DNA from 4 places in the Streptococcus marmotae genome. Region 2 is predicted to be linked to each of the others. Evidence: predicted binding sites of a transcription regulator. Region 2 holds the regulator's gene; each other region holds the start of a gene.
What was found. The regulator Rex, encoded in region 2, represses fermentation and respiration genes when NADH is low (regulators of the CRP and FNR family bind a similar motif). The targets are predictions, from matches to a motif close to TTGTGAANTANTTCACAA.

Region 1 (7,900 bases), 770 kb from region 2:
CTGGCAGTATTTCTTCGGCTATTATGACAGAGTCGGCCTTGAGTTTTTTGGGAATCGGGATTCAACAACCGTTGGCATCTTGGGGAGCTTGCTGCAAAATGCTCAGTCTACCTTGCAAAGTTTGCCCCACATGGCTATTTTGCCGGGTTTGTTTATCTTGCTAACCATTTATTCGTTCAATAATATAGGTGATTTGATTCGTGATAGCTTGCAGAAGGAGACAGAAGGATGACAGATAGTATTCATTTAGAAAATTTGACGATTCAGACTCAGAAAGGCAAGCAGTTGCAGACTTTGGTCAAGAAAGTTTCTCTCACAGTACCCAAGGGGAAAATTCTTGGTATTGTCGGAGAGTCTGGTAGCGGAAAAAGCTTAACAGTCAAGTCGATGATGGGGATTCAGCCCAAGGATTTGCTGGTGCAATATGACCGCTTGGAATTTGAAGGCAAAGCGGTAGCGGACTATCAGCATTTGCCGATGGCCATGATTTTTCAAGACCCGATGACCTCTCTCAATCCACTGAGAAAAATCGGTTACCATTTAGACGAAATCATCAAACGTTTTAGTCCAACTGAATCAGCAGAGGGACGCAAGAAAAAGATGGTAGATATGCTAACTAAGGTCGGTATTTCTAACCCTGAGCAGCGTCTAAAGCAGTTTCCGTTTGAGTTTTCAGGTGGGATGCGGCAGCGGATTTTGATTGCGATGGCTTTGCTAGCTGAGCCGAAAGTCCTAATCGCTGATGAGCCGACGACAGCCCTAGATGTGACCATACAGGCGCAAATTTTGGCCCTGATTAAGCAGTTGCAAGAGAGTCTTGATTTGACAGTCATTATCGTGAGTCATGATTTTAGCGTGATTGCTGGCCTATGTGACCAGGTTAAGGTGATGCGGGAAGGCCAGATTGTGGAGGCTGGGACGGTGGACGATATTTTTGATAACCCTCTCCACCCCTACACCCAAGAGCTATTGCAGGCAGCACGGTTAGAGACAGGACCAACCAGTGATTTTCTCTCTCAGGAAAAAATCGATGGGCCACTAGTTGCGGTATCAGGGACACACTTTGTGAGACAAGGAGGATACTAAATGGGACAAGAAGCATTGATTGAGGTTCGGGATGTTCAAAAAGTCTATAGCAAGAAGAATTTACTCGGTAAAGAAACACGACAAGTTGCAGTAGATGGTGTGACCCTGACCTTATACAAGGGAGAAACTCTCGGTCTAGTGGGGGAATCTGGAAGTGGCAAATCTACCTTGTCTAAATTGATTTTAGGGTTAGAAAACCCAAGCAAGGGAGAGGTGGATTATGTGGGACTCAATCCAGATGATTTAGCCAATCAGGCGCTCCAGATTATCTACCAAGATCCATTTTCAGCCTTGAATCCCTACTTATCTGCCTTGGAATTGGTTAAGGAACCACTTTATAAACTTCCTAAAAAGGAAGCAGATGAACTAGCGCGTGCCATCCTAGAGAGAGTTGGAATTACTGGGGAGGCTATTCACAAACGACCAAAAGCTTTTAGTGGTGGTCAGCGTCAGCGGATCGGAATTGCTCGAGCGGTGGTGAATCGGCCCCAGTTTGTTGTCTGTGATGAGCCCACATCAGCCCTGGACGTCTCGATTCAAGCGCAGATTTTACAACTATTATCCGAATTGCAGGAAGAGTTTCACTTATCCTATCTTTTTATCTCGCATGATTTGAACGTCGTTCGGCATTTTGCCCAACGCATTGCTGTTCTTTATAAAGGTGTCTTGGTCGAACTAGCTCCTGCCGAACAATTATTTACCAATCCTCAACATCCGTATACGCAGTATTTATTGTCAGCCAATCTCCCTCTATCACCTAGTGAAGCAAGGAAGCAACTGCATCAGATTGCAAATAACATTCAGGATGTTGAGCTAGCATCAAGTGCCAAGTGGATAGAAATAGAAGCGAATCACTTTGTACGGAAGTAATAGATTAGTAAAATTTCATGATAAAATCAGGAAATAGACTATGAAAATCAGGAAAATGCAGCAAACATTTCCTGTTTTTTCATTTGTGAAACAAAAAAAGTTTTGAAAAACATTCACAATATCACCTTTGAAATCCTTAAATGATGGGATTTTTGACGGAGTATCACAAGGTTTATAAATTAATTTGTGAAATTTTTAACAAACTATTTACAAGAGGTATTTTTTAGTGTAGAATATATTTGTGAAAAAGTTAACAAACAAAAGTTAACAGAAAACAATTTGGAGGAATCATAGATGGTTGAGAAAACAGTATCACCAGAAGAAAGATTAGTAGAAGCTCGTGCACATGTTGATGGCCTTGTACAAAAAGGGTTGGCTGCCCTTGAGGAGTTTCGCAAATTGAATCAAGATCAAGTTGACTACATTGTTGCAAAAGCCTCTGTTGCAGCGCTGGATGCCCACGGAGAATTAGCGCTTCATGCCTTTGAAGAAACAGGGCGTGGTGTCTTTGAAGATAAGGCAACAAAAAACTTGTTTGCTTGTGAGCACGTTGTCAACAACATGCGCCATACAAAAACAGTTGGAATCATTGAAGAAGATGATGTCAATGGTTTGACCTTGATTGCAGAACCAGTGGGTGTCGTTTGTGGAATTACTCCAACAACGAATCCAACTTCAACAGCTATCTTTAAATCATTGATTGCTCTTAAAACTCGTAATCCAATCATTTTTGCCTTTCATCCATCTGCGCAAGAATCTTCAGCACATGCAGCTCAAATTGTTCGTGATGCAGCCATTGCAGCAGGTGCTCCTGAGAACTGTGTTCAATGGATTACTCTACCATCTATGGAAGCAACATCTGAGTTGATGAATCATGACGGCATTGCAACGATTCTTGCAACAGGTGGGAATGCCATGGTGCGCGCAGCCTACTCATGTGGAAAACCAGCTCTTGGGGTAGGTGCGGGGAATGTTCCTGCATACGTTGAAAAGACAGCTAATATTCGCCAGGCAGCTCATGACATTGTTATGTCTAAATCATTTGATAATGGAATGGTCTGTGCCTCTGAGCAAGCCGTGATTATTGACAAAGAAATCTACGATGAATTTGTCGCAGAATTCAAATCCTACCATACGTATTTTGTAAATAAAAAAGAAAAAGCCTTGCTAGAAGAGTTCTGTTTTGGGGCAAAAGCTAATAGTAAAAACTGTGCAGACGCAAAATTGAATGCGGATATTGTTGGAAAATCAGCAGTCTGGATTGCGGAGCAAGCAGGATTTAGCGTACCAGAAGGAACCAATATCCTCGCAGCAGAGTGTAAAGAAGTCGGAGAAAAAGAACCGCTAACACGCGAAAAATTATCTCCAGTTATCGCTGTTTTGAAATCAGAATCTCGTGAAGATGGAATTAACAAAGCACGCCAAATGGTAGAATTCCATGGACTTGGCCACTCTGCAGCGATCCACACAGCAGACGAAGAATTGACCAAAGAATTTGGGAAAGCCGTACGTGCTATTCGTGTTATCTGCAATTCTCCATCTACCTTCGGTGGAATCGGGGATGTTTACAATGCCTTCTTGCCATCCTTGACACTTGGTTGTGGTTCTTACGGACGCAACTCAGTCGGTGACAACGTAAGTGCTGTTAATCTCTTGAACATCAAAAAAGTAGGAAGACGTAGAAATAATATGCAATGGGTTAAAGTTCCTTCAAAAACATACTTCGAGCGCGATTCTATTCAGTACCTTCAAAAATGTCGCGATGTAGAACGAGTGATGATTATCACAGACCATGCCATGGTTGAACTTGGATTCTTGGACAGAATTCTCGAGCAACTTGAACTTCGTCGCAATAAGGTTGTGTACCAAATCTTTGCAGAGGTAGAACCTGATCCTGATATTTCAACAGTATACAAGGGTACAGAGTTGATGCGTAGCTTCAAACCAGATACCATTATCGCCCTTGGGGGAGGTTCTCCGATGGACGCTGCCAAGGTAATGTGGCTTTTCTATGAGCAACCAACGGTTGACTTCCATGACTTGGTTCAAAAATTCATGGATATTCGCAAACGCGCCTTCAAATTCCCAGAATTAGGCAAGAAAACCAAATTTGTCGCTATTCCAACGACATCTGGTACAGGTTCAGAAGTCACACCATTTGCGGTTATTTCTGATAAGGCTAATAATCGTAAGTACCCAATTGCAGACTATTCATTGACACCGACTGTAGCGATTGTAGATCCAGCGCTTGTCATGACAGTTCCAGGCTTTATTGCAGCCGATACAGGTATGGACGTCTTGACGCATGCGACAGAAGCCTACGTATCACAGATGGCTAATGACTACACAGATGGACTTGCGTTACAAGCGATAAAACTGGTCTTCCAAAATCTTGAAAGTTCTGTGAAGAATGCTGATTTTGAATCTCGTGAGAAGATGCACAATGCTTCTACCATTGCAGGGATGGCCTTTGCTAATGCCTTCCTAGGAATTTCTCACTCTATGGCCCATAAGATTGGTGGTAAATTCCACACTATCCATGGACGCACTAATGCTATTCTCTTGCCGTATGTCATTCGTTACAATGGTACTCGTCCAGCCAAGACTGCGACCTGGCCGAAGTACAATTACTACCGTGCAGACGAGAAATACCAAGATATTGCCAAAATGCTTGGCCTTCCAGCTTCTACACCAGAAGAAGGGGTAGCTTCTTATGCCAAAGCGGTTTATGAACTCGGTGAACGCATTGGTATCAAGATGAACTTCAAAGATCAAGGTATCGATGAAAAAGAATGGAAAGAAGCAGCGCGTGATTTGGCCTTCCTTGCTTATGAGGACCAATGTTCTCCTGCAAACCCACGTTTGCCAATGGTTGACCACATGCAAGAAATCATTGAAGACGCCTATTATGGCTACAAAGAACGCCCAGGACGTCTCAAATAATTCCATAGGATTCCCCAATAAAATACAGTAGCAGAGCGAAAAAATCTTTCGCTCTGCTATTTTTCTTCATGAAGAAAGTAGTTTCAAAATAACTACCTGTTTGGTGAAAAAAGGGGTTTTAAAAAGTATTTTCGGAACTACTTTCTTTTTGGCGTAAAAATATTGAAAATATTTAAAGAAGTGGTATACTAAATGTAAAGGCTTACATAAAACATAGAAAGGGATTAAAAAGATGAGAGATCCCCTAATAATGGAAGAAATGAAGACCTATCGTGGTCGTGATGAGGCTCCTGCGGATTTTGACGAATTTTGGAATCGTGCCATTGCAGAGTTGAAACTTCCTGTGGACTATCGACTGATTGAGAAAGATTTCGGCCTTCCGACAGTTGATTGCTACGAAATTCAATTTGACGGGACCAATGGTGGTAAGGTGTATGCTCGGATGGTTTTGCCAAAGGGAGCTGACCAATCTCCTGTGATTTTCCATTTTCATGGCTACATGGGTAGAGGATATGACTGGGCAGATATGTTGTCTTATACGACAGCAGGTTATGGGATTGTCTCCATGGATGTGCGTGGTCAGTCTGGTTACTCTCTTGATGGACCTCGAGATGTTCGAGGAAATACAGTCAAGGGGCAGATTATCCGCGGTGTAGTGGATGGTCCAGAACATCTTTTCTACAAGGATGTGTATTTGGATATTTATAGTTTGGTAGAGCTGGTGGCTGGTTTTGAGCGAGTTGATGAAACTCGTCTATCGAGCTATGGTGGTTCCCAAGGGGGTGCCTTAGCCCTTGTTGCGGCGGCTCTCAATCCACGGATTACAAATACCGTTGCGATTTATCCTTTCCTCTGTGATTTCAGACGGGTCTTGGAGATTGGCAATACCAGCGAGGCCTATGATGAGTTATTCCGCTATTTCAAATTCCATGATCCATTCCATGAGACAGAAGAAGAAGTCTTTGCAACGCTAGGCTATATTGATGTGAAAAATCTGGCACATCGGATTAAAGGCTCTGTCAAGATGATTACAGGTCTTGATGATGACGTCTGCTACCCAATCACGCAATTTGCCATGTATAACCGCTTGGAATGTGAAAAAGAATACCACCTCATGCCAGAATATGCTCACGAAGGAATGTTTGTTTATACGAATAACAAAGTATTTAACTGGCTCTGTGGCACACATTTTGAAAGCAAATCATTACTAACGGAATTTAAATAAAAGTGTTTCTTTTGGGGCAAATAAGGCTACGATAGCCTTGTTTTTACCAGCAAAAAGAAAGCGCTTTAAATCAAAAAGAAAAGGAGGAAGATATGGCAATACGATCAAAAGATGAACTGATAGCCCAGATAAAAGACGGAATCATTGTCTCCTGCCAAGCCCTTCCGCACGAACCTCTTTATACAGAAGAGGGAGGAGTCATGCCACTGCTCGCAAAAGCAGCAGAAGAAGGAGGCGCAGTTGGTATTCGTGCCAATAGCGTACGTGATATTAAGCAGATTCAGCAGGTAACCGATTTACCGATTATCGGTATTATCAAGCGAGACTATCCGCCGCAAGAACCTTTCATCACTGCTACGATGAAAGAAGTTGATGAGCTAGCAGTTCTTGGAATTGCGGTGATTGCACTTGATTGTACGAAACGGGAGCGTTACGATGGTTTGACTGTGGCAGAGTTCATTAGACGGGTCAAGGAAAAATACCCAGCTCAATTATTGATGGCAGATATTAGCACTTATGAAGAAGGCATGGCTGCTGTTGAGGCTGGTGTGGATTTCGTCGGAACAACCTTGTCAGGCTATACTGCTTATAGTCGACAAGAGGATGGTCCAGACCTTGAATTGATTCAGAAACTCTGCGACGCAGGAGTGGATGTGATTGCAGAAGGGAAAATTTATTACCCAGAAGAAGCAAAAATCATTCATGATTTCGGGGTGAGAGGTATTGTAGTTGGGGGCGCAATTACACGTCCAAAGGAAATTACCAAACGCTTTGTAGCTGCGGTGGTTCCTTCTAAATAAGTTAGGAAGGTTATGGATTAGCTAAGGTATTCATAACTACGATGAAAAAATAAAAAAGGGAGTTGACAGTATAGGGAGAAAAAACAATAGAGGTAGTTGTCGTATCACTTGTCCATAATAGGACCCAATGAAAAGGAGAAAAAGAATGAAATTCAACAAATTAGTTTGTTCATTATTGGCAGGAGCTTCTGTTTTGTCATTAGCAGCATGTGGCAATTCTGGCGGAAGTGCTGATAAGAAAGAAATGTCTGATAGCTCAGGTAAAACAGAAATCACTTGGTGGGCTTTCCCAGTATTTACGCAAGAAAATGCAAGCGACGCTGTTGGAACATACGAAAAATCAATCATTGAAGCATTTGAAAAAGCAAATCCAGATGTGAAAGTAAAATTGGAAACCATCGACTTCAAGTCTGGTCCAGAAAAGATTGTAACAGCTATTGAAGCAGGAACAGCACCAGATGTACTCTTTGATGCACCAGGACGGATTATCCAATATGGTAAAAATGGTAAATTGGCTGATTTGAATGACCTCTTTACAGATGAGTATGTGAAAGATGTTGCCAATGAGAATGTTATCAATGCCAGCAAGGCAGGTGATAAAGCTTACATGTATCCAATCAGTTCAGCACCATTCTATATGGCGATGAACAAGAAAATGCTTGAAGATGCGGGTGTTCTTGACCTTGTAAAAGAAGGATGGACAACTGCTGATTTTGAAAAAGTATTGAAAGCATTGAAAGATAAAGGCTATACACCAGGTTCACTCTTTGCGAATGGTCAAGGGGGAGACCAAGGAACTCGTGCCTTTATCGCTAACCTTTATGGTGGCTCAGTAACAGATGGGGCTGTTACCAAGTATACAACAGACGATCCAAAATTTGTAAAAGGTCTTGAAATGGCTTCTAGCTGGATTAAAGATGGTCTTCTTTCTAACGGTTCTCAATTTGACGGTGGGGCAGATATCCAAAACTTTGCA
Region 2 (7,900 bases):
GACAAGAAAATTTCTTCACAATATGTTATAATATAGTAGATACTTTCAAGAGAAAAGAGACAGATTTAATGCATGATAAAAATTTAGTAGATGTAAATCTGACCAGCGAAATGAAGACCAGTTTCATTGACTATGCAATGAGCGTTATCGTAGCTCGGGCTCTTCCGGATGTACGTGATGGTCTAAAACCTGTTCATCGTCGAATCTTGTACGGGATGAACGAATTGGGCATTACACCAGATAAGCCACACAAGAAATCGGCTCGTATTACCGGGGATGTCATGGGTAAATACCATCCACATGGGGACAGTGCGATTTATGAAGCCATGGTGCGGATGGCCCAGTGGTGGAGCTACCGGTATATGCTCGTAGATGGGCATGGAAACTTCGGTTCGATGGATGGCGATGGAGCAGCTGCACAGCGCTATACCGAGGCACGTATGAACAAAATCGCCTTGGAGATGTTGCGTGATATCAACAAGAATACCGTAAACTTTGCGGACAACTATGATGCTAGTGAGCGTGAGCCTGAGGTCCTACCAGCACGTTTTCCAAATTTATTGGTTAATGGTACGACAGGTATTGCCGTTGGGATGGCGACAAATATCCCGCCTCACAATCTAGGTGAGACGATTGAAGCAGTGAATCTGATTATTGATAATCCAGAAGCAACGACTCGGGAAATTATGGAAGTCTTGCCTGGTCCTGACTTTCCAACGGGTGCTTTGGTCATGGGGAAATCAGGCATTCACCGTGCTTATGAGACTGGAAAAGGATCAATTGTTCTTCGTTCCAGGACAGAAATTGAAGAGTATGGCAATGGTCGTGAGCGCATCGTTGTGACAGAATTTCCTTATATGGTCAATAAGACCAAGGTTCATGAACATATTGTCCGTCTGGTTCAAGAAAAACGAATAGATGGAATTACAGCTGTTCGTGATGAGTCCAATCGCGAAGGAGTTCGTTTTGTAATCGAGGTCAGACGAGATGCATCAGCCAATGTCATCTTGAATAATCTTTTCAAATTGACCCAACTTCAGACTAATTTTAGTTTCAATATGTTGGCCATTCAAAATGGAGTACCGAAAATTCTTTCTGTTCGTCAAATTTTGGAAGCCTATGTTGAACACCAAAAAGAAGTTGTTACTCGCCGTACCCAGTTTGATAAAGAAAAGGCAGAAGCGCGTGCCCATATCTTAGAAGGATTGCTGATTGCCTTAGATCATATTGATGAAGTAATCAAGGTGATTCGTAATAGCGAAACAGATGCAGAAGCACAGGCAGAATTGATGGCACGCTTTGAGCTATCAGAGCGTCAGAGCCAAGCTATTCTTGATATGCGCCTTCGCCGTTTGACAGGCTTGGAACGCGATAAGATCCAATCAGAATACGATGATTTGATTGCCTTGATTGCTGATTTAGCAGATATTTTAGCCAAACCAGAGCGGGTTGTACAAATTATCAAAGATGAACTAGAAGAAATCAAGCGCAAATATGCAGATCCTCGTCGGACAGAGTTAATGGTAGGTGAAGTCCTATCCCTTGAAGATGAAGATTTAATTGAGGAAACAGATGTGTTAATTACCCTATCCAATCAAGGGTATATTAAACGGCTTGCACAGGATGAATTTCATGCTCAAAAACGTGGAGGACGTGGTGTTCAGGGAACAGGGGTCAAAGATGATGACTTTGTTCGTGAATTGGTTTCTACTAGTACCCATGACCGTCTCCTCTTCTTTACCAACAAGGGGCGTGTCTATCGTCTAAAAGGCTATGAAATTCCTGAATACGGCCGCACAGCAAAGGGATTGCCGGTTGTAAATCTCTTGAAGTTAGAAGAAAATGAGTCGATTCAGACGATTATCAACGTTACCAAGGAGCAAGAAGAAGGACATTATCTCTTCTTTACTACTCGTCAAGGAATTGTCAAACGGACTAGCGTTGCTGAATTTGGCAATATCCGTCAAAATGGGTTGAAGGCTCTGAACTTAAAAGAAGATGATGAATTGATTAACGTTTTCTTGACAGATGGGCAAACAGATGTTATCATGGGTTCTAAATTCGGTTATGCCGTCCGGTTCACAGAGACAGATGTTCGCAATATGAGTCGCATAGCGACTGGTGTGCGGGGAATGCGGCTTCGTGAAGGGGATTGCTTAGTCGGAGCAGCAGTTGTCTCAGATGACCAAGAAGTTCTTGTGCTGACGGAAAATGGTTTTGGAAAACGAACACCAGCTTCAGAATACCCAACCAAAGGGCGTGGCGGTAAAGGAATTAAAACTGTTAAAGTTGCAGAGAAAAATGGTTATCTAGCTGGCTTAACAACCATTTCAGGCGATGAAGATATTATGGTGATTACAGATACAGGAGTCATTATTCGGACAAACGTTGCCAACATCTCACAGACAGGACGTGCAACCATGGGGGTAAAGGTCATGAGATTAGATAATGAGGCAAGTATTGTGACGTTTGCTTTGGTTGATGCTGCAGATTCTAAAGATTCAGAGGAAAATTAAGATTATGAGTAATCGTAGACGTTCTAGTAAGAAAAAGAAAAGCGGTATTTGGAGAAATTTATTAGCAGGTATGTTTTTCCTTATTGCAATCGCATTGATGTTCAATACTTCTATTCGCAACATGATTATTGCTTGGAATAGCAATCGCTACCAAGTTACTAAAGTGACAGAAGCAGATATCGAGAAGAACAAGCAGGCAGAAACAACTTTTGATTTTGAGCAGGTGCAATCCATCTCGACAGAAGCTGTTTTGAAAGCTCAATGGGAGTCCCAGCAACTCCCCGTCATTGGTGGAATTGCGATTCCTGATTTAAATGTTAATCTCCCTATTTTTAAGGGTTTATCAAATGTTGCCTTGATGTATGGGGCAGGAACGATGAAAGAGACCCAAGAAATGGGACAGGGGAATTATTCCTTAGCTAGTCATCATATTTTTGGAATAGCAGGAGCGAGTGAAACACTCTTTTCACCTCTTGAACGTGCACAGGAAGGTATGAAGATTTATTTGACAGATAAGCAAAATGTCTATACCTATGTTGTGACAAGTGTACAGTCGGTGACTCCTGAAAGTGTAGAGGTTATTGATGATGTGGAAGGTCAAACAGAGATTACGCTTGTGACCTGTGAGGATTTAGAAGCCACCATGCGGACCATTGTCAAAGGAAAACTAGAAAGTAGTGTTCCTTACAATGAGACACCAAAAGATATTTTGAAACATTTTGAGAAAAAATATAATCAGGTACAAATTTAAAAAAGAAGGCAAATGCCTTCTTTTTTGCGAATAAATATAATGAGGAGGAAGATATGTATCAAATTATGTTTCAAGAAGAGTCACTATTACCACGGGAGCGTTTATTGGAAGTAGGCGCAGAAAGTCTTAGCAATCAAGAATTATTAGCCATTTTTATCCGAACGGGGACAAAAAAAGAGCCAGTTTCTATCCTATCAAATAATCTATTAGCCAAATTAGAAAATCTAGCTGCCTTAAGGGATTTGTCTATTGAAGAATTGCAAACATTAGCAGGCATTGGTCGTGTTAAAGCTGTAGAAATCAAGGCAATGATTGAGTTGGGACGGCGAATTAATCAGTCAGAAATTTTACTTCAAGATCGTGTGCTTGGAAGTGAGAAATTAGGGCGTAAAATGATGCAGGATATTGGCGATAAGAAGCAAGAACATCTAGTTGCTCTTTATCTTGACACACAAAATAAAATTATTAGCCAAAAGACTATTTTTATTGGTAGTGTAAATAAAAGTATTGCAGAACCAAGGGAGATTTTGCATTATGCCGTAAAATGTATGGCTACATCGATTATTGTTGTACATAATCACCCTTCTGGGTCTGTGCAGCCGAGTAAAAACGATCTGGTATTTACTGAGACACTAAAAAAGTCCTGCGAGATGCTAGGACTTGTCTTACTTGATCATTTGATTGTGGCGAAATCAGCCTATTATAGTTTTCGTGAGGAAGGAGAGCTTTGTTAAAATTCATTAACGAGGTAATCGAACAAAGCTTTTTCTTCGGTACGAGTAGAATAAAGAAGTTCTGGATGCCACTGTACGCCAAGGAAATGCGCTCTATCAGTCATCATCGTTGCTTCGATAGTCCCATCTTCAGCTTGACCAATCACCTGTAAACCAGAAGCCAGTTGATCTAAGGCCTGTCTATGAAAAGAGTTAACCATCGGTTGTCTTCCATAGACAGTGGCCAGTGGATTTTCTTCTTGTAGGTAAATTGAGTGAACAGGTGTATGAGAAATGGTAGTTTGCCAATGATTTGGGATGGATTGATGCAAGGTACCACCCATGGCAACATTAAAAAGTTGCATCCCACGACAAACACCAAATATTGGCTTCTGCTGTTTGATGGCTTCTTGAATCAAAGCAAGTTCAAAGTCATCACGCTGGCTATGATAATTGTCGCTGTCAATGGTCTGCTCTTGCCCATAGTAACTTGGAAGGACATTCTGTCCACCAGTCAAAATGAGCTTGTCAATCATGTTGATATAGCTTTGAGCCATATTAGCAGAGACAATTGGCAGGATGAGAGGGATTCCTCCAGCAGATTCGATTGCTTTGACAAAAGTGGTGGCAGCATAGGATAGAACTGGCTCAGTATCATCGGTTGTATTGAGAAATTCATTGGCTGAAATACCGATAATTGGCTTACTCATAACATTATCCTTTTCTCATGAAATAAAGGAGGGTTTGTAATTCACTGGTCAAATCGACATACTGGACGACGACATCTTTTGGTACAGATAAGTTGACGGGTGAGAAACTCAAGATTCCCTTAACACCAGCCGCGACCAAGACATTAGCAACTTCTTGGGCCTTGGTACTTGGTACGGTCAAGATAGCTGTTTGAGCGTTTGCTTCTTTTATCTTTTCTTCGATTTCTGAGATGCCATAGATTGGAACATTTTCATCAATTGTACCAACTGATGGGTGATTATCTGCTTCAAAAGCCATGACAATTTTCATTTTATTCCGCTCATGGAAGCGATAATGCAGGAGTGCTCGCCCCATATTCCCGACCCCAACCAGCATCACATTGGTGATAGAATTATCATTCAAAATATCAGCGAAGAAATCCATTAATTTTTTGACATCGTACCCAAATCCACGGCGTCCTAATTCACCAAAGTAAGAAAAATCACGACGAACAGTAGCAGAATCAATACCGATAGCTTCTGCAATTTCTTTGGAACTTGCTTTTTCAATATTTCCGGCATGAAATCGTTTGAATATGCGGTAATAGATTGATAAACGCTTAGCAGTGGCACGGGGAATAGGGGATTTTTTTTCGTTTTTCACAATCTTTTACTCCTTTTAATTATTAATTCTATTTTAGTAAAAGTTTGTGAAAAATGCAACAGATTACACCAGAAAAAACAAGAAGAAATTCTTGTTTTTTAGTGATTATTCGGGTCTATTGTTTTGAGATAACGATATAAATTGCCGATGGGTCCTTGATAACCTAAGTCTCGACCATCTTGAATGATTGAGTGTACTTTTAGGTGATCAGGAAGGGTCACGCAACCTGAAAAAGAGAGCAGTAGGTCCTCAAAGTTTTCAAAAGTTTGTGAGCGAATCTGCTGATAAGAATCTTGATAGCGCAGCTCAATCATGCTTTTGTACTTTCTTTTGTGAAAATATCTCGGTCAACTAAGCTATCCATAAGGAAGTAAAATTTTTCTTGGATAACGGTATTTCCACCTGCTTTAAAAATATCGACCAAATGTAGACCTGATTTGTCTGTAATATTGATTTTAAAACCAGTCAAATCTTTATTGATAATAATTTTTAGAAGAAAGCCTTGATTAGAGTTGGGAATTTCTTCTAACATACGTGTTAATTGGTAATTACCAACCTGAGTCTGTTCAAATGTATTGTCACGCAAGGTGTATTTTTTGATACCTGGGTGAATAGAGTAGGTATAGTCACAGTTTTTAAGCGTTACAGATGTTGTAAAAGCCATTAATAAATGCCTCCGATAATTTCATGTAGTTTGTCGATGAGGAAGTCCACTTCCTCTTTGGTATTTTCAGGTGAGAAGCTAATCCGAATGGATTCCTTTAGGCGATGTGAATCTTTTCCATATAGCGCTTCTAAGACATGGCTCTTTTGAATCACGCCAGCAGTACAGGCAGATCCGCTGGAAACAGCGATACCTGCGAGATCTAGGCGCATGAGCATTTGCTCATTAAGCTGATTGGGGAAACCGATGTTGACAACGTAGGGAAGTGTCGGTCCTGCTTCATTTAGATAATGATGAGAAGACGCCAAATTTTTTATCAGGTGATCTTTTAAAGCAGAGACGCTGTTGAAATGTTCTTCTAGCTGTTCTGTTTGTTCTTTTAAAGCTGTTGCCATAGCTGCAATTCCTGCCAGATTTTCTGTTCCTGCACGGTGTTGTTGCTCTTGACGTCCTCCGTGAATCAGAGAGTCAAAGTTAGGGATACGACTATAGAGGAAGCCTACCCCTTTTGGACCATGAAACTTATGGGCAGCAGCAGAGAGAAAATCGATTCCTAGTTGTTCCGGTGAAATGGCGACTTTTCCAATTGCTTGGACAGCATCTACATGAAAAATAGCTTGATGTTGAGAAAGGATTTCGCCGATTTCTTTGATCGGTAGCAACAGTCCAGTCTCATTGTTGGCATACATGGCACTAACTAAAATAGTGTCTGGGCGCAGAGCTTCCTGCACCTGCTGGGCGGAAATTCTTTGATTGATAGGCTGAATATAGGTTACCTCAAAGCCAAACCGCTCCTGCAAATACTCCATGGTATGAAGGACAGCATGGTGCTCGATAGCGGTTGTAATGAGGTGTTTTCCCTTATGCTGATTTGCCAGTGCATAACCTTGGATAGCTAGGGTATCAGCTTCTGACCCCCCTGAGGTAAAAATGATCTGTTCCGGTTTGGCGTCTAGGATGTGAGCAATATCTGTTCGAGCTTGGCGGAGGATTGCGTTTGCTTTTCGTCCTGCCCAATGAATACTAGAGGAGTTACCATAGTATTCTGTTGCAATATCCATGAAGGTTTGAAGGGCAACTTTCGACAAGGAAGTGGTCGCTGCATTGTCTAAATAAATCAAGGAAATCTCCTAGTTTTCAGTATTTGGATTTGTAAAATCGAAGAGAGGACTGACTGGACGTCGTTCGTGAATGCGGATAATGGCGTCTGCAATCAATTCACTAGCGGTAATAAAAGCAATATTTTTTGGTAATTGTTCTTTGCTTACAACAGAATCTGTGACGAGTACTTCCTTGATTGGGGCTTGATCTAAGAGTTCTGCTGCAGTACCTGCAAATAACCCGTGACTTGCAACTGCATAAATCTCCGTTGCTCCGCCTTCTTGTACAATTCGAGCTGCTTCTGAGAAGGTACGACCAGTGTTTAAGATATCATCAATCAAGATAGCTGCTTTTCCAGCAACATCTCCGATAATATACCCTTCTGAACGATCGGCATCGTCTTGGGCATAGTCGATAATAGCAATTGAAGAATTGAGGTATTCTGCTAAGCTGCGAGCACGCTTGATACCAGAATTTTTAGGACTCACAATCACAACATCTTCACCACACAGCCCTTTTTCCATATAATGCTCTGCAAATAGTGGGACAGTAAAGAGATTGTCGACTGGAATATCAAAGAAACCTTGTACCTGAACAGCATGTAAATCAAGTGACAAGACACGATCCACACCTGCTTTGACCAGCATATTCGCAACGAGTTTTGCTGTAATTGGTTCACGAGGAGCAGCTGTACGATCCTGACGAGCATAGCCAAAATAAGGCATAACGACTGTAACAGAATGAGCACTTGCACGCTTACATGCATCCACCATAATCAATAATTCCCAAAGATGATTATTGA
Region 3 (7,900 bases), 410 kb from region 2:
AAATCCTTGGGCACCCGATTGCTCAAACCGCTCAATCGCCTGCAAGGTTTTGTCAATGTAGGCCTTGACCACCTCAACCATCGTATAGCGAAAGGCTTCGACAGAACTTTCCAAGCGTTTCAAGAGATTGATCATCATCAGCTTTTGCATACCACGCTCACGGCCGATTTGCGTCAGATTGGAGCCTTTTCCGCCAGACTGGTCATACTTGGCCAGCTTAGATGGATGGATGTAAAAGCTCGGCTGATAAATCATAAGATTGAGACGAGACAGCAAGCCATAAATCTCTTTATAGGTCACCTTCTCCCCGTCTACTGTCAGATTTGGATAGTAGTTTTTCGGTTTGAGACGAGTTGGAAAATCACCGATTGCCTGATTGTCATAAAATTCTCGGATATGCTTGCGGCTTCTGGCGATGGTGACACTATCTAAAACCTTGAAAAAGTCAAAATCCAAACGCTCGAGGAGACGCGTGGTTGTCCGCTCTTCTGCTGGTAAGTCTGCCCATTTGTTGTACTCCATCTGGGCCAAGCGGAAAATATCGTTGATCGAAGACTTGGTCTCTAGCTTATCATCAATTTTTGCAACATCGCCTTCATAAGCAAGGGCAATCTGATTTTTCAAATCATTGAAGCGATTATTCACCGGTGTTGCGGATAGCATGAGAACCTTGGTCGGCACCCCTTCTTTGATAATCCGATTCATCAAGCGGTTGTAGCGATTTTCCCGCCCATCTTCTTGCGTCTCATTGCCACCATTGCGGAAATTATGCGATTCATCAATGACGACTAAATCATAGGTATCCCAACGGTTGAGGGCCAGATCGATCCCATTTGACTGTCCCTTCTCCCGGCTCAAATCCGTATGATAAAGGACATCATACTGCAAATAGCGGTCGTAAATCGGATTGTTCTTGTAATCATGCCGGTACATATTCCAGTTGTTTTCCAGCTTTTTCGGACAGAGTACCAAGATTCGCTTGCCACGATAAGCATAGTAGGTCATGACAGCTAGAGCAGTAAAGGTTTTCCCCAGTCCCACCGAGTCCGCTAAAATACAGCCATTGTACTTTTCTAATTTTGAAATAATGGAAACAACCGCATCTTTTTGGAAATCATAGAGCAGATTCCAGACCTTGCTCTCACGGTATTTGACCCCCTCATTTGGAAAGTGGTCTTCTTGTACATCTTCTAAAAACTCACTAAAGATATTGTAGAGCATGACATAGTAGAGAAATTCAGGCGTTTGCTCCTTATAGGCCAGACTCAGATTGTCCAAAATCTCCTCCGTCACATCACGGAAATACTCATCGTCTTGCCAATTTTCTTCAAATTCCTGCAAGTAGGCTTGACTTTGCGGGGATGAGTAGAGATTGCGTGTCATTTTAAAGCGAGACGCTTCATAGCCCAACTCTTTCATATCAAAGTTTCTCAAGCGGTCAACAGCATAGGTTTCCCTTTCTGTCTCAATCCGAAGGCCATCGTTGATTTCCTCGTCAACATTGATGGACTTAAACCGAACCTTGCGTCGCACCCAGTCTGCACATTCACGTGCCAGAGCTTTCTGGGTCAACTCATTCATCAGCTTTAGTTCATAGGCCGCACCAAAGACAGAATGTTCCCGTTTTTTCTTGGGAATCGCATACTCACGAAATTCCTTTTTGCTGCCGTCCGTGACAAATGTTGGATTGGTAAAGATAAATTGCAACTCTTCTATCTGCTCCAGCTCTTCTTTGAGAGCCTTATAAGCAAACATGGAAAAAGTTGCCGCTGCAATCTTCACCCGACTATTGGGCTGCAGAACTTTTTTCAATTCATCACCTAAGCGAACAGAACGATTATCAATTTCCAAATCCACACCTCCTAACTATAATTGTTTGCTACTCTTATTTTACCAAAAAAATAGAGAAACTAACCCTTTTTCTTCGCTCCAATAGGGGAAATAGTGGGGATAATAGGCCGTTATGTAAGGAAAATCTATTAGTAACCTTTATTTCTTATTTTCCCCCTTGACATTCTCTTTGGAATCGTTTACAACGGCCTTGCTATTTCACCAAAGGAGAATAATAGATTGCTTATGATGTATTGCGCAAGGGCAAGGTGATTATGTCCTTTGATACAAAGCGAGAAGCGACAGAGTATATCAAGAGTAAGACAGGATTCTTTGGAGATCCTGTGGATTACTACGAGATTAGGGAAACTGGTGGCTGCTATTTGACGACTGCTACCGTAGATTACATGGGATTGGCAGATGAAGGCGCGGAACTAACTGCCTTACGAGATTTTCGTGATCGCTACCTTCTCACCTTCGAAGAAGGCGAGAAAGATGTTGAGCATTATTATCAAATCGCCCCTCAGCTTGTCAAAATAATTCAACAATCCGACCGCAGGGCAGAGCTCCTCAACAGTATCTACCAAGATTTGATTCTCCCTTGCCTCACGCTCATCAAGGAAGGAAAATTCGCCGAAACTCATCAACTGTATAAGAACTATACACTGGCACTTGAAAAAGAATTGCTCCATTAGGACAGATGCCAGGAAAAACAGACAGAATGCAGCTGATTGTGATGAAAATCGGCTAATCTGTCTGGAGCGTCTGGCGTCTACTGAAACAGTCTTTTGATAAAAATAATGCGATAAAAGCCGAATGATTGGTACTTTCTCAAAAGAGACTAAGTGTCAATCATTCGGCTTTTCATTTTTGTATGAGATGATTCGATTCATTTTCAATCACTCTGACTTTTTCAGTGACTTCATCTGTCGGTATTGTTTTTTCTTATTATTATCTTGAACTAATTTCTTAACCAGTTTTATGAACTTCCTGCTCACAGTCGAAGCACGAAAGCAACTGTCACACCTCTCTAAAATTCCAAACCATTCCGGCAAATCCGCCAACATTTCCTTTGCCAAGAGGTATTTTTCAGCGCTATCGTACCATTCGATAATTTCCATAATGAATCAGAAACGATGCCGATTATAGGGCTCGAACCTACGACCTACGCGTTACGAGTGCGTTGCTCTACCAACTGAGCTAAATCGGCTTTTCAGTCATATTGTAGCACTTTTATTTTACATGTCAAGTAATAAAAAAATAGAACCTTTGTAATCGCTTGCTTTTTGAAAAGTTTGTGATATAATGAACATATCAAAACAAATCGGAGGAAACGTTATGAAAGCTGTTGTTGTAAATCCTGAATCTACTGGTGTAGAAGTTGTCGAAAAAGAACTGCGTCCACTAGAGGCTGGCGAAGCCCTCGTTGAAATTGAATATTGTGGTGTTTGCCACACAGACCTTCACGTAGCTCACGGTGACTTTGGGCAAGTGCCTGGTCGTATCCTCGGACATGAAGGAATTGGGATCGTCAAAGAAATCGCTCCAGATGTGAAAAGCTTGAAAGTCGGCGATCGTGTTAGTGTAGCCTGGTTCTTCGAAGGTTGTGGTGCTTGCGAATACTGTAATACAGGTCGCGAAACACTTTGCCGTACGGTGAAAAATGCTGGTTACTCTGTTGACGGAGGAATGGCTGAACAATGTATCGTCACTGCTGACTATGCGGTCAAAGTTCCTGAAAACCTCGACCCAGCCCAAGCAAGCTCTATCACTTGTGCCGGCGTAACGACTTACAAAGCCATCAAAGAAGCTCAACTCGCTCCAGGTCAATGGATTGCTCTCTTTGGAGCAGGTGGACTTGGAAACTTGGCTGTTCAATATGCGAAGAAAGTCTTCAACGCCCATGTTATCGCCATTGATATCAATAATGATAAATTAGAATTAGCGAAACAGGTCGGAGCCGACATCGTCATCAACGGACGTGAGGTAGAAGATGTGGCTGGTCTGATTCAAGAAAAAACAGGCGGTGCTCACTCCGCTGTTGTAACAGCTGTCTCAAAAGTTGCCTTTAACCAAGCTATCGATAGTGTCCGTGCTGGCGGCCGTGTCGTAGCTGTTGGTCTTCCATCTGAAATGATGGACCTCAGCATCGTCAAGACTGTCCTTGACGGCATTCAAGTCGTTGGCTCTCTTGTCGGAACTCGCAAAGACCTCGAAGAAGCCTTCCAATTTGGGGCGGAAGGACTCGTTGTCCCAGTCGTTCAAACTCGTCCAGTCGAAGACGCTCCTGCTATCTTTGACGAAATGACTGAAGGAACGATTCAAGGTCGGATGGTACTTGATTTCACTCACTAATTTATTTTCTATACTTTATACAACGCAACAACCGCTGAAGAATTTCTTCGGCGGTTGTTGCGTTGTTATCGAATCCATCTTACCAGGCTCTTCAGCATCGTCCCATCTTTTTCTGGTCTCAATCTCCCCTCATCATGCGTTTAAACTCTCTTACAACCAACTTGGTCTGTTGATAGTTGGATAGGGCATTTTCCGCATACAATCCTTGCGGGTTAAAATAGCTACGGTCATAATCAGCTTCACATTTACCGCTACGATTGGGCGCTCGAAAGCCTTTGGTAGCTTGATTTCGAAAAACGGGATCATGAGGGCCAACCGTATCAACATCCAAGTCCCAGTGGCGTTTACCAGCCTTACCATAGTTAAAACTAGCCCCATTGACAATCCCGATTTCATCTACTTTCTGAGCATCCATTTCATTGAGAAAGTTACCTCTACTGTCAAGGATAAATTCCGTATGAAAATGAATCAAAATCTTGATATTAAAGGACGAATAGCCTGACGGATACCGCTTTTCACCATTTTCAAACTTGAGCTTGTTATGCAAGCGAGCAGACGTTCCGATTGTATAATCCTTCTTCCAAGACCACCAAGGATAGATTTTTCGCAGATAACGTGCAAGAGCACGGCTATCTGTTTCTCCCACTTTTTTCACATACTGGCGGATATACTCGGCCTGCTGACTAGAGATAACATAACGCAGTTGATGGACTTTCCTTGCCAGTAAGTCTTTTTCTGCCATACTCGTTCCTGGAAAGGTTTGATCAACAACATGGGACAAGTCCCACCAAAAAGGATCATGAGGAGCAAGATTCGGATGAAAACGAGCGACTAGGGCTTGATTTTCAGCCAATTCTCCTGACACATCATCTGGCATTCCCACGATAGCAATGACAATCTCCAAGAGCTGTCTAGGAGGCAAATAATTTTTTTCCAACTGCCACAGCTCACGAAACAAAGCTGAGCCAATCCGACTGTCTGCCAGATCCCATTTTGAGGCTACTAGCTTAGTCAGGACTTGGTCTGACCAGCCTTGAGCCTTTAAAGCTAAAAATTGCCCTGCTATACGGTAGCGTTCTTCCAGCCCTATCTGGCTAAATTCCCACTTGCGTTTCGATAAGATTTGCCACATGATTTCCTCCTTTCCAATTCTAAAAACTATTCATAGAGTTATAGTAGATTGAGAAAGGAATAGGACAAAGCAAGGAGCTGTAGATAGAACTGGCGTTCATCAAAGCGACTGAACGATGTCCTAACCTTTATTCAATTCACTATACTTCATTGAGTAGCGATTGGGTATCCAAAAATGACGAGCTATAAAATAATAGGAACTGAGTTTTCTCAGCCCCTATTGTTTTGTCTATGCTAACAGAATTTCAGACATAGCTGAAGATTTCATCAACTGTGTGGGGTATCACAACAAAATCGATTGATTCGAAAGTTCGATTGTTGCTCCGCTACCTAGGCATCTTTTGGGGCGCGGGAGTAGTTTGCAATATCTGCTAAGATTTGCTCTTTGAAGTCTGCAAGACTCACTGTCTGCGTTTCCTTGTGTCCATAGCGACGAACGTTAACTGCACGGTCTTCCATTTCCTTATCTCCGACAATCAATTGGTATGGAATTTTACCAGTTTGACTTTGGCGAATCTTGTACTGCATTTTTTCATTTCGCTCATCAACAACGGCACGTACACCATGATTTTGCAATTCTTTAGCGACTTCCCAAGCGTAGTCCACATGTTTTTCATTAGAAACAGGAATCAAGGTGACCTGAGTTGGGGCAAGCCAAGTTGGGAAGGCACCTTTATAGGTTTCAATCAAGATAGCAGTGAAACGCTCCATAGTAGAGATAACTCCACGGTGAATCATAACTGGGCGATGTTCTTCTCCGTCTGCTCCAATATAGCTTAAATTAAAACGTTCTGGAAGCAAGAAATCCAGCTGAATCGTCGATAAGGTTTCTTCATTTCCAAGAGCTGTTTTCACTTGAATATCCAATTTTGGACCGTAGAAAGCAGCTTCTCCTTCTGCTTCAAAATAATCCAATTCCATGTCATCCATGGCTGCTTTTAACATGGATTGAGCATTTTCCCACATTTCATCATTATCGTAATATTTATGTGTATCTTCTGGATCACGATAAGACAGACGGAATCGGTAATCTGTCAAGTTGAAATCTGCATACACATCAATAATCAATTGAAGCGCCCGTTTAAATTCTTCTTGAATCTGCTCTGGCGCGACAAAGATATGTCCGTCATTCAAGGTCATTTCACGGACCCGTTGCAACCCTGAAAGGGCACCTGATTTTTCATAGCGGTGCATCATCCCAAGCTCAGCAATACGAACTGGCAATTCGCGGTAGGAACGCACATGATTTTTATAGACTTGAATATGGTGTGGACAGTTCATTGGACGAAGGACGAATTCCTCACCGTCTCCCATGTCCATGGTTGGGAACATATCCTCTGAATAATGATCCCAGTGACCAGATGTTTTGTACAATTCAACGGAAGCAAGTGGTGGAGTGTAAACATGTTGGTAGCCAGAAGCCAACTCCTTATCCGTAATATAGCGCTCCAAGGTACGGCGGATTGTCGCTCCATTTGGCAACCAGAAAGGCAAACCTTGTCCTACTTCCTGACTAATCATGAACAAATCAAGCTCTTTACCAAGTTTTCTGTGATCACGTTCTTTGGCTTCTTCCCGCATTTGGATGTATTTCTTCAAATCGTTTTTGTCAAACCAAGCTGTACCATAGACCCGTTGCATCATGGCATTATCACTATTTCCACGCCAGTAAGCACCTGCTACGTTGAGCAATTGGAAGACTTGAATACGACCAGTTGACGGCACATGAGGACCACGGCAAAGATCTACATATTCTCCTTGACGGTAAATGGTCAAACCACCCTCGTCCTCCGAATGCTCCTCAATCAACTCCAATTTGTACGGATCGTGTTTGAAAATCTCACGCGCTTGATCCTTTGACACTTCCTCACGAATGCTTGGGAAATTCTCCTTGACGATTTTCTTCATCTCTTCTTCAATGGCAGCCAAATCTTCGTTTGAAATCTGTCCAGCCTCATTGTCTGTGTCATAGTAGAAACCGTCTTGAATCGCAGGACCAACTCCCAAATGAATGTCTGGGAAAAGGCGACGGGCTGCTTGGGCAAATAAATGAGCTGCTGAGTGACGCAAGATGTCAAGCGCATCCGCGTGGTCTGGAGTGACGATTTCAAGTGAACCATCTTCAACAATCGCACGAGTGGTATCAATCAATTTGCCATTGAATTTACCAGCAAGTGCCTTTTTAGCTAGAGAATTGCTAATTGATTGTGCAATCTCAAAGGTTGTAACACCAGACTCAAATTCGCGCACAGCGCCATCTGGAAATGTAATCTTTATCATGTTTTTCTCCTTATTTTCTAGTATCAATTTAAACGAAGTCATCAGGTGCCTGACCATCATGAGCCAGCCACATGCATTCTCCTAGGGATAGGTTGGTAAAGCGAGCGGTGAAAGATGAATCTTCTGGACTGCAAGCATAGATACCAAAAGAAATGGTTTCTTTCGCTTCATGCAAGTGACAAATCCGCATCTGCTGGAAATGCTGGCCATCTGTCGAACATTCAAGACGGAAATCCTGACCTCTGCGACTCAGACGATACCACATCTCTCTTACATCTGCTGCAATCTCTGTCGTGGCCCAGTC
Region 4 (7,900 bases), 540 kb from region 2:
AACCACTATTGCTATTTGAGTAGCCCGAAGCATGAAACGTCACATTGAGAACATGCAAACCGACTAAACTATGCCCATCAAGGGTCTGATAATGGGTCTCAAATCCAGCACTCACCCTGCTACCAATGAACATAGTGAGAAAACTAAGTACCAATAAGACTACTTTTATCCGTTTCCTTTTCATTTTTAACTACCTCATCTATTCGTCCGCAGTGTATCAACGATCGACTGTTTACAGGTTTGATAGATTGGCATCAGACCACTAATCGTCAATACAGTAAAGGTGAGACAAAGAAGCCACATGATAGAGTTTAGGTAAAACTGAATGATATCCTGTAAGTGTAATTGGAGTACCTGCATTGGAAGAACTGCTAAAATAAAAAGTATGCTTGCAGAAATAAGGAAAATCCTTCTGCCATACAGCAGTAATTCTTTAAAGAACAGCACAAGAACTTGTTTCGTCTGATAGCCTAAGGCTTTTAAGATGCCAACCTCAAATCGTCTTGTACGGTTCACCAAATAAAATACAAATGATAAAATAGCGACTACCAATACTAACAATACGCCTGAAATGAGCAGTAAGAAGTTTTGGATATACTGCAAACCTTTGCTGAATTGTTCATAATTCTCAAAAGAGGACACAATTGAAAATTTCGAAGAAAGAGCTTTAATGCGCTGAACTTCTTGCGGAATAGTTTGGCTATCTTTTACAATTAGATGAACCGCACTTGGAGACCAGGCTTTCAGATTAAATCCACCAAGAGTCGTCTCTTTAAGGGGATTTTCAGCAATAGCTTCATCTTGAATCCTTTTCATCTGCTGACTATCCATAAATAGAGAATTGCTATATGGAGAATAGTCAAAAGGATACTCAGACTTTACAATCCCTAAAACGTTGAACGTCCTCTCTTGCTTGACATACAAATCTCCATCTCCTTTAAAAATGACCCCTTCTTTTTCAATACTATTTTCATACAGAGCAATCGGAACGTAAAAAGAAACCGACACCTCTGATCCAGCAACGATATTTTTTAATTTCTCATTATTGATAAATTGCTCTGATAGATATACTCCCTCTGTCTGTGTGTTATCAAAATATTGAATCTGTCGTTGAGTTGTATTGGTAGCAAACAAAGGCTGGATAGAATACGGTTTACTCAGTGATACCGTCTGCCCATTAATCGTTACAGATGGCTCTGTACTTCGTCCAGCTGTTAGATAATCGCGAGCATTTTCAACAGTCATGCCAATACTGGGAAATTCCATATAGGGCTGAACAGATTCTATTTGGCCACTATCCTTTATCTGATTTATTTCTTCACTGGTCAGACTTAAAAAATCGTCCATCACTTTTTTGGTATTCAACTGTAGCGTATCATGAATTACCAAGAAACCATTTTCCAAAGATTGACTCACTAAAGATTGGTAGCGACTTGCAAATAAAGATTGGATATTAAACGACGCAACAGCTATCGCTACTACTAGTGAAACAAAGGCAGATAGCAACCGTGGGAGGGGATGTCTCCTATGCTTTTGTAGGGGAATCGAAACTTTCGTCCGTATCCTCGCTTGCCACTCTCCTGCTTCTTCCATAGATTGTCTGATTGTTCCTCCAATGAGGTGCTTATCTTGAAAATGAAGCTGCTCATCACCGATTGCAATAACAGTTGGATCATGGGATACCACTATGACAATTTTATTGAACTTCCTAGCAAGATCCTCTAAGAGTGAACAAACCAGCCACTTATTTTCATCGTCTAAAGAATTTGTCGGTTCATCTGCTAAAATGATGTTCTTATCGGCAACTAAGGCACGGGCAATCGCAACTCTCTGCTCCTCGCCACCAGATAAATCTTCCGGATAGCGATCCAATAAGTCTTCAATCCCCATTTCTTTTAAAATCGTTTCAATCCGTAGTTCCTTACTTGCCTCGGACTCCGCATAAAATTGCAAGGGCAGCAGTAAATTTTCCTTCACCGTTAAATCGTTTAAAAGATTTTGTTGTTGAAATACAAAAGCTACCTCCTCGGCGATAAACAGAGATGTTAATGCAGGATTATCACTGTCAATTCGCTGACCGTCAAAAAAATACTCCATCGCTGAATCACTTGCTGCCACTAGCCCAATCTTATTCAACAGAGAGGATTTTCCGACACCTGATTTCCCATAAATTGTATAGAGATTTCCTCTGTGAAACTGAAGATGTGTAGTTTCTAGCAAGACTTTTTCTGAATAAGCTAGGCGAACATTTCTCAAATCTAACATAAAAACCTCCTTTTGTAACCGCTTTCTTTCGATTTTATTATACACTTTTTTAAAAGTTTTTTCAATTATTTTTATGCTTTTTATACCTAGAACGTATGTATGAGTCTGGGACAGACCAGGGTAAGCGCGTCGCGCTCATCCTGATTTGTCCCACTCCCCTTTAGTGCTTTTTTATACTATTTTTATGTAGAATTCCCATCGTCAATCTTCTTATTATAACATAAAAACGCTTTCAATAACAGACTTGTTTTTTGGGAAAATTTGCTTTACAATTAAATTGAAAAAATTTAATTGATATAAGGAGGCTGTCTTATGAACACTACGCTAAAAAAATCATTTTTGGTTTCTAGTGCCATTGTTTTATTATCTAGTAATATTGTTCCTATTGTTGTTTTAGCCGAAGAAGCTAACACTAATGTTGGATACATGCCGACTGAATCGGTTGAAAATGTTGTCTATTTTTCTAACAGTGATGTTCATAAAGCTGCTGAGAATTTATATAATCAAGATGTATTCACTAAAGAACAATATCAAAAAATATGTTCTATATTTGCTCAGCGTCTAGGTGTAAAAGGAGTAAATAAGGTTGTTAATTTAGGAAATGGAATGACTGATGTTTATATTAATAATATTACATGGTCTGCGATGGTGGCTGCTGGCGGGGGTGCTATGGGATTATTGTTGGGAGCTATACCACATATAAGTGCTAGTGTGGCAGGAATGATTGGAGCGATAGGTGGCGGTGTCGGAGGTGCTTATTTGAGCGCTGACCGAGGTGTTATTGTCAGATTGAAACAAGTCTATGAGCCACCTACACAAATTTCAGGTGCAAAGCTTTACCCTAAAGTGATAGGGATTAGAGAACAATGATTGAAATTTTTAAAGATATTGTTGTCTATATTGTTGTAAACATTCTCCCCCGTATTTCTATTATATTGGGATATATTATTATGAGGTATATAAAAGCTAAAAAACAAAAAAGAAGCTAGGTCGAAAATCCAATGTCATTAAGTTAAGAGAGTTTATTCCCATTATTTAGAATAAACTCTCTTTTTCTATGCTAAACCAAAGTTAAGGAGGTGGCTGCTATGTTGAACACTATCAAACATCGTTTCTTAAAAAGAATGGTATCGTTTTAAGTCCCCCATGAAACTGAATACAGTTATCCGTAGAGGGGACTAACATGTGAACGTCGTCTGGCACCAGATGTCCTTCTATAATTTCTACTCCCTTGTAACTGTATAATCAATGTGGTGGAGCACATCCATTTTGTGCGCAATAAACTATCTACCTTTGGTGCCATATTAGTATCTCCTTTCGCTTTACAGTAGTAGGCTTGAACACTTTTATTGTAGCGCATTTGGAGAGTTTTTAGGTGTACCCTTTCGGAGCGATACAGACTAAAACTCACATAATTAAAAGGACTGAGCCAGTGCAATACAGAGCGCAGTCCTTGCTTTAAAATATTTTCTAACTTTTAGAGACTAGTGCCCTCCCTTTCATTACGCTTCTGGTGAGATGTCATTTTCGATAATGACTTTAATGGCATGGTGATCAGCAGCTTTTGAGAATACCTTGTAAGCTTCTTCGATTTCACTGAGTTTGAAGTAGTGAGTAACCAATTTTTCAGGAGCAATCTTATGAGATTCCATAGCCTTCAACAATTGTGGCGTTGTATTGGTAGAAACAAGGCCTGTTGTTACGTTAATGTTGCGAATCCATAGACGATCCAAATCAAATTGAACAGGCACACCGTGTACTCCGGCATTCGCAATTGTACCATCGATTGCGATAATCTTTTGACAGAAGTCAAATGTTGCTGGGATACCAACTGCTTCAATGGCAACGTCAACCCCACGGCCATCTGTTAAATCAAAGATTTCTTGAATTGCTTTTTCTGTATCAGCAGAATTTACTTTGTGAGTCGCACCAAATGAAAGAGCAGTCTCTAAACGGTTGTCATCCAAATCCACCATGATAATCTTCGCTGGTGAATAGAATTGTGCAGTAAGAAGAGCTGCCAAACCAACAGGTCCTGAACCAATAATCGCAACGGTACAGCCTGGCTCTACTTTTCCTTTGATAACACCGATTTCATAACCAGTTGGAAGAATGTCTGATAGCATAACGAGAGCTTCATCTGACACACCTTCTGGAGTGTGGTAAAGTGTATTGTCTGCATGCGGTACACGTAGATATTCTGCATGTGTACCATCAATCAAGTGACCAAAAATCCATCCACCTTCATCTTCACAGTGGGCATAAATCCCTTTACGACAATAGTAACATTTTCCACATGCACAGACACAAGAAACTAAGACTTTATCGCCTTTTTTGAAGTTTGTAACACCTTCACCAACTTCTTCGACAATCGCAATACCTTCGTGACCTAAAATCCGACCACTTTCAACAACTGGAACATCTCCCTTGATGATATGAAGGTCTGTTCCACAAATTGTTGTTTTCAACATACGAACCACAGCATCGGTTGGTTTGCGGACCACTGGTTTTTCAACATCAACAAAGGCTGCTTCGCCTGGTTTAACATATGTATAAGCTTTCATAAGCTTTCTCCTTTTGTGAATCTTTTTACCATGTTAGTATAGCATGATTTTTTTGTTTTTGCAAGCGGTTTCTTATAAATTTTAAAGTTTTTTTCAAAAACAAAAAGAGAGTGAGACTCAATCGGTATTCGCAGAAATCGATTATCCTCACTCCTTTATTTCTAGGTTCTGGCTAAACGAATCCACTGGATTCGTTTACTCTCACCCCCGCAAGGTTGACGTGATTTGTAGAATGTTGATTTATCAACATTCTACAAACCCGACAATCCTTGCTTTCAAATTTCTAGGCTCAGGTATCAATAGTCACTCCCCTAACTATTGATAGGCGTCAAACTGTTACATCTATAAAAGAATCGAGGCTGGACACTTTGTCTCAGCCTCTTATCACTATCACATTTCACTCTTAGCCACCGAGATAAGCTTTACGAACTTCATCAGAAGCGAGCAACTCTTGACCGGTCCCCGATAAGACAATCTTTCCTGTTTCAAGGACGTAGCCTCGATCTGCAATAGAAAGCGCCTTGTTGGCATTTTGTTCAATCAAGAGCACAGTTGTCCCTTGTTTTTGAATATCTTGAATAATATCAAAAATTTCTTGAATGAAAATAGGTGCAAGCCCCATAGAAGGCTCATCAAGGAGCAATAATTTTGGTTGACTCATGAGAGCACGCCCCATCGCAAGCATTTGCTGCTCTCCTCCTGAAAGGGTTGCTGCATCTTGATTCTTACGTTCTTCTAAACGTGGGAAACGAGCGAAAATCTTTTTCAAGTTAGCTTGGTTTTCTTCGCGATTATTGCGCAAAAATGCACCCATTTCCAAGTTTTCCATAACGGTCAGTCCTGCAAAAACATGGCGTCCCTCTGGCACTTGAGACAAGCCATCTGCTACAATTTTACGAGCTGGAACACGTTGGATTTCATTTCCTAAAAAGCTAATCGTCCCAGAAGATGGACGTACCAAGCCTGAAATAGTTCGTAAGATAGAGGTCTTGCCTGCACCATTTGCACCAATTAGTGTAACCACTTCTCCTTCATTGACTTCAAAGGATACATTTTTTACTGCTTCGATGACACCGTAATGGACGGACAAATTTTCCACTTTTAACATTGACATTAGGCCTCACCTCCTAGATAAGCTTCGATAACACGTTTATTGGTTTTGATTTCCTCTGGTGTGCCATGTGCAATCAGGCGACCATATTCCAAGACATAGATTCTCTCTGTAACTTCCATGACCAAGCTCATATCATGCTCAATCAGCATAATCGTAATGTTGAACTCATTTTTGATTTTACGAATCAATTGAGTTAATTCAGCCGTTTCCTGTGGGTTCATCCCTGCTGCTGGCTCATCAAGAAAGAGAATTTTGGGTTTAGTTGCTAAGGCACGTACAATTTCCAAACGGCGTTGTTGTCCGTAAGGAAGATTCTTGGCCAAGGTATCTGCATCCTTATCCAAATCAAAGATTTTTAAGAGTTCAATGGCTTTTTCACGTAGAGCTACCTCATTCTTGTAAAAGGCTGGTAGGCGGAAAAAACTGGCAAGGACATGACTTTTTCCATGATTGCTCAAGCCAATCAAGACATTTTCCAAAACCGTCATATCTTTGAACAGTCGAATATTTTGGAAGGTCCGTCCCAATCCTAGAGAAGCAATTTTAGAAGGCGCCTTCCCATTTAAGGTAGTACCTGCTAAACTAATCGTGCCTTCACTGGGCTCGTAGACACCTGTCAAGAGATTAAAGAGGGTTGTCTTTCCTGCACCATTTGGTCCAATCAAGCCGACCAATTCACCCTCGTGTAATTCCATTGTGACATCACCAACAGCAGTTAAACCGCCGAAATTTTTGGTTAATTTTTGTACATCAAGAAGTGCCATTAGTTCGCATCCTCCTTCTTCTTGAAGAATCGAGCAAAGGATAATTCCTTCGTTCCTAAAAGACCACCTGGACGGAAAATCATGAGCAAGATAAGGGCAAGTGAGTAGATAATCATGCTGACACTTGCATAGCTCTTGAGGTAAACATTTAAGACGCCTAGGACAATCGCTGCAACAAAGGTTCCCGTAATAGAGCCAAGTCCCCCCAATACGATGATAATCAAAATATTGACAGAGGTCATGAACGCAAAGTCTTTTGGTACAATCGTACCAACATAGCCTGCATGGAGACCACCCGCAATAGCTGCTGTCATGGCACCAAAGACAAAGGCAATGACCTTCATTTTAGTAGGATTCACCCCGACAGATTCTGCTGCAATTTCGTCTTCACGGACAGAAATAACCGTCCGTCCCATAGGACTACGTAGGAAGTTCACAGTGAAAATCGTTGTAATCACCACAAAAGCATAGACTAATTGCCAGTTGGTAAAGAGAGGAATTCCCATAATCCCAGCTGCGCCGTTCGTTACTTTTCCACCATTGATAATAAAAATACGGATAATCTCTGCCACACCAAGCGTTGCGATTGCTAGATAATCTCCTTTCAAACGGAGAGTTGGCAAACCAACCAAGAGGGCTACTCCACCTGCAAGTACCATTCCAACGAGTAGCGAAATAGCAAAACCTGCATAGCTAGGCATCATTTTCCCGAGAACACCAACTGAGTAAGCACCAATAGCCATAAAACCAGCATGCCCAAGTGAGAATTGACCTGAAAAGCCAACAATCAAGTTCAAACCGACTGCCATGATGATGTTAATCCCAATTTGTTGTACTACTTGGATATAGTAGAAGTTCAAGATACCTGTTGCAACGAGTCCTTGAATGACTCCAAAACCAGCTAGTAAAACAGCTAGCCAAATTGCATTTACTTTTAGATTTCTTGCCATGATTACACCTTCTCTTTCACGTTTTTGCCAAGAATACCACTTGGTCTTACCAATAAAATGATAATCAAGACAATGTAGACAATCGCATCACGGAAGGTATCTAAGCCAATAACATAGGTAAAGGTTTCAATGACTCCGATAACAAAGCCACCTAGCGCAGCACCAGGAATAATTCCGATTCCGCCTAGAACCGCAGCAACGAAGGCTTTCAAACCAGGTGTCATCCCCATAAGTGGCTCAATC

Region 1: the regulator Rex is predicted to act here: its motif matches at 2,141-2,158, upstream of adhE (bifunctional acetaldehyde-CoA/alcohol dehydrogenase).
Region 3: the regulator Rex is predicted to act here: its motif matches at 3,126-3,143, upstream of adhP (alcohol dehydrogenase AdhP).
Region 4: the regulator Rex is predicted to act here: its motif matches at 4,843-4,860, upstream of A4H00_RS00250 (zinc-dependent alcohol dehydrogenase family protein).

Annotation. Positions count from the first base shown of each region.
Region 1 covers NZ_CP015196.1:1,057,121-1,065,020, forward strand. The annotation lists partial or broken gene A4H00_RS05485 (ABC transporter permease) at 1-232, shown strand, start outside; gene A4H00_RS05490 (ABC transporter ATP-binding protein) at 229-1,086, shown strand; gene A4H00_RS05495 (ATP-binding cassette domain-containing protein) at 1,087-1,956, shown strand; gene adhE (bifunctional acetaldehyde-CoA/alcohol dehydrogenase) at 2,251-4,899, shown strand; gene A4H00_RS05505 (acetylxylan esterase) at 5,132-6,124, shown strand; gene A4H00_RS05510 (N-acetylmannosamine-6-phosphate 2-epimerase) at 6,217-6,924, shown strand; gene A4H00_RS05515 (ABC transporter substrate-binding protein) at 7,070-7,900, shown strand, end outside.
Region 2 covers NZ_CP015196.1:1,823,098-1,830,997, forward strand. The annotation lists gene gyrA (DNA gyrase subunit A) at 69-2,516, shown strand; gene A4H00_RS09030 (class A sortase) at 2,521-3,267, shown strand; gene radC (RadC family protein) at 3,321-4,001, shown strand; gene A4H00_RS09040 (gamma-glutamyl-gamma-aminobutyrate hydrolase family protein) at 3,998-4,690, opposite strand; gene A4H00_RS09045 (redox-sensing transcriptional repressor Rex) at 4,695-5,333, opposite strand; gene A4H00_RS09050 (DUF4649 family protein) at 5,432-5,647, opposite strand; gene A4H00_RS09055 (DUF1831 domain-containing protein) at 5,644-5,997, opposite strand; gene A4H00_RS09060 (cysteine desulfurase family protein) at 5,997-7,118, opposite strand; gene A4H00_RS09065 (ribose-phosphate diphosphokinase) at 7,128-7,900, opposite strand, start outside.
Region 3 covers NZ_CP015196.1:1,415,349-1,423,248, reverse strand. The annotation lists gene A4H00_RS07180 (helicase-related protein) at 1-1,857, opposite strand, end outside; gene A4H00_RS07175 (CFI-box-CTERM domain-containing protein) at 2,106-2,525, shown strand; tRNA gene A4H00_RS07165 (tRNA-Thr) at 2,968-3,040, opposite strand; gene adhP (alcohol dehydrogenase AdhP) at 3,169-4,185, shown strand; gene A4H00_RS07155 (DUF3114 domain-containing protein) at 4,304-5,317, opposite strand; gene thrS (threonine--tRNA ligase) at 5,647-7,596, opposite strand; gene A4H00_RS07145 (DUF1349 domain-containing protein) at 7,625-7,900, opposite strand, start outside.
Region 4 covers NZ_CP015196.1:50,853-58,752, forward strand. The annotation lists gene A4H00_RS00235 (hypothetical protein) at 1-184, opposite strand, end outside; gene A4H00_RS00240 (ATP-binding cassette domain-containing protein) at 196-2,265, opposite strand; gene A4H00_RS00245 (hypothetical protein) at 2,578-3,135, shown strand; partial or broken gene A4H00_RS12390 (IS200/IS605 family transposase) at 3,399-3,510, opposite strand; gene A4H00_RS00250 (zinc-dependent alcohol dehydrogenase family protein) at 3,768-4,829, opposite strand; gene A4H00_RS00255 (ABC transporter ATP-binding protein) at 5,233-5,943, opposite strand; gene A4H00_RS00260 (ABC transporter ATP-binding protein) at 5,943-6,707, opposite strand; gene A4H00_RS00265 (branched-chain amino acid ABC transporter permease) at 6,707-7,657, opposite strand; gene A4H00_RS00270 (branched-chain amino acid ABC transporter permease) at 7,660-7,900, opposite strand, start outside.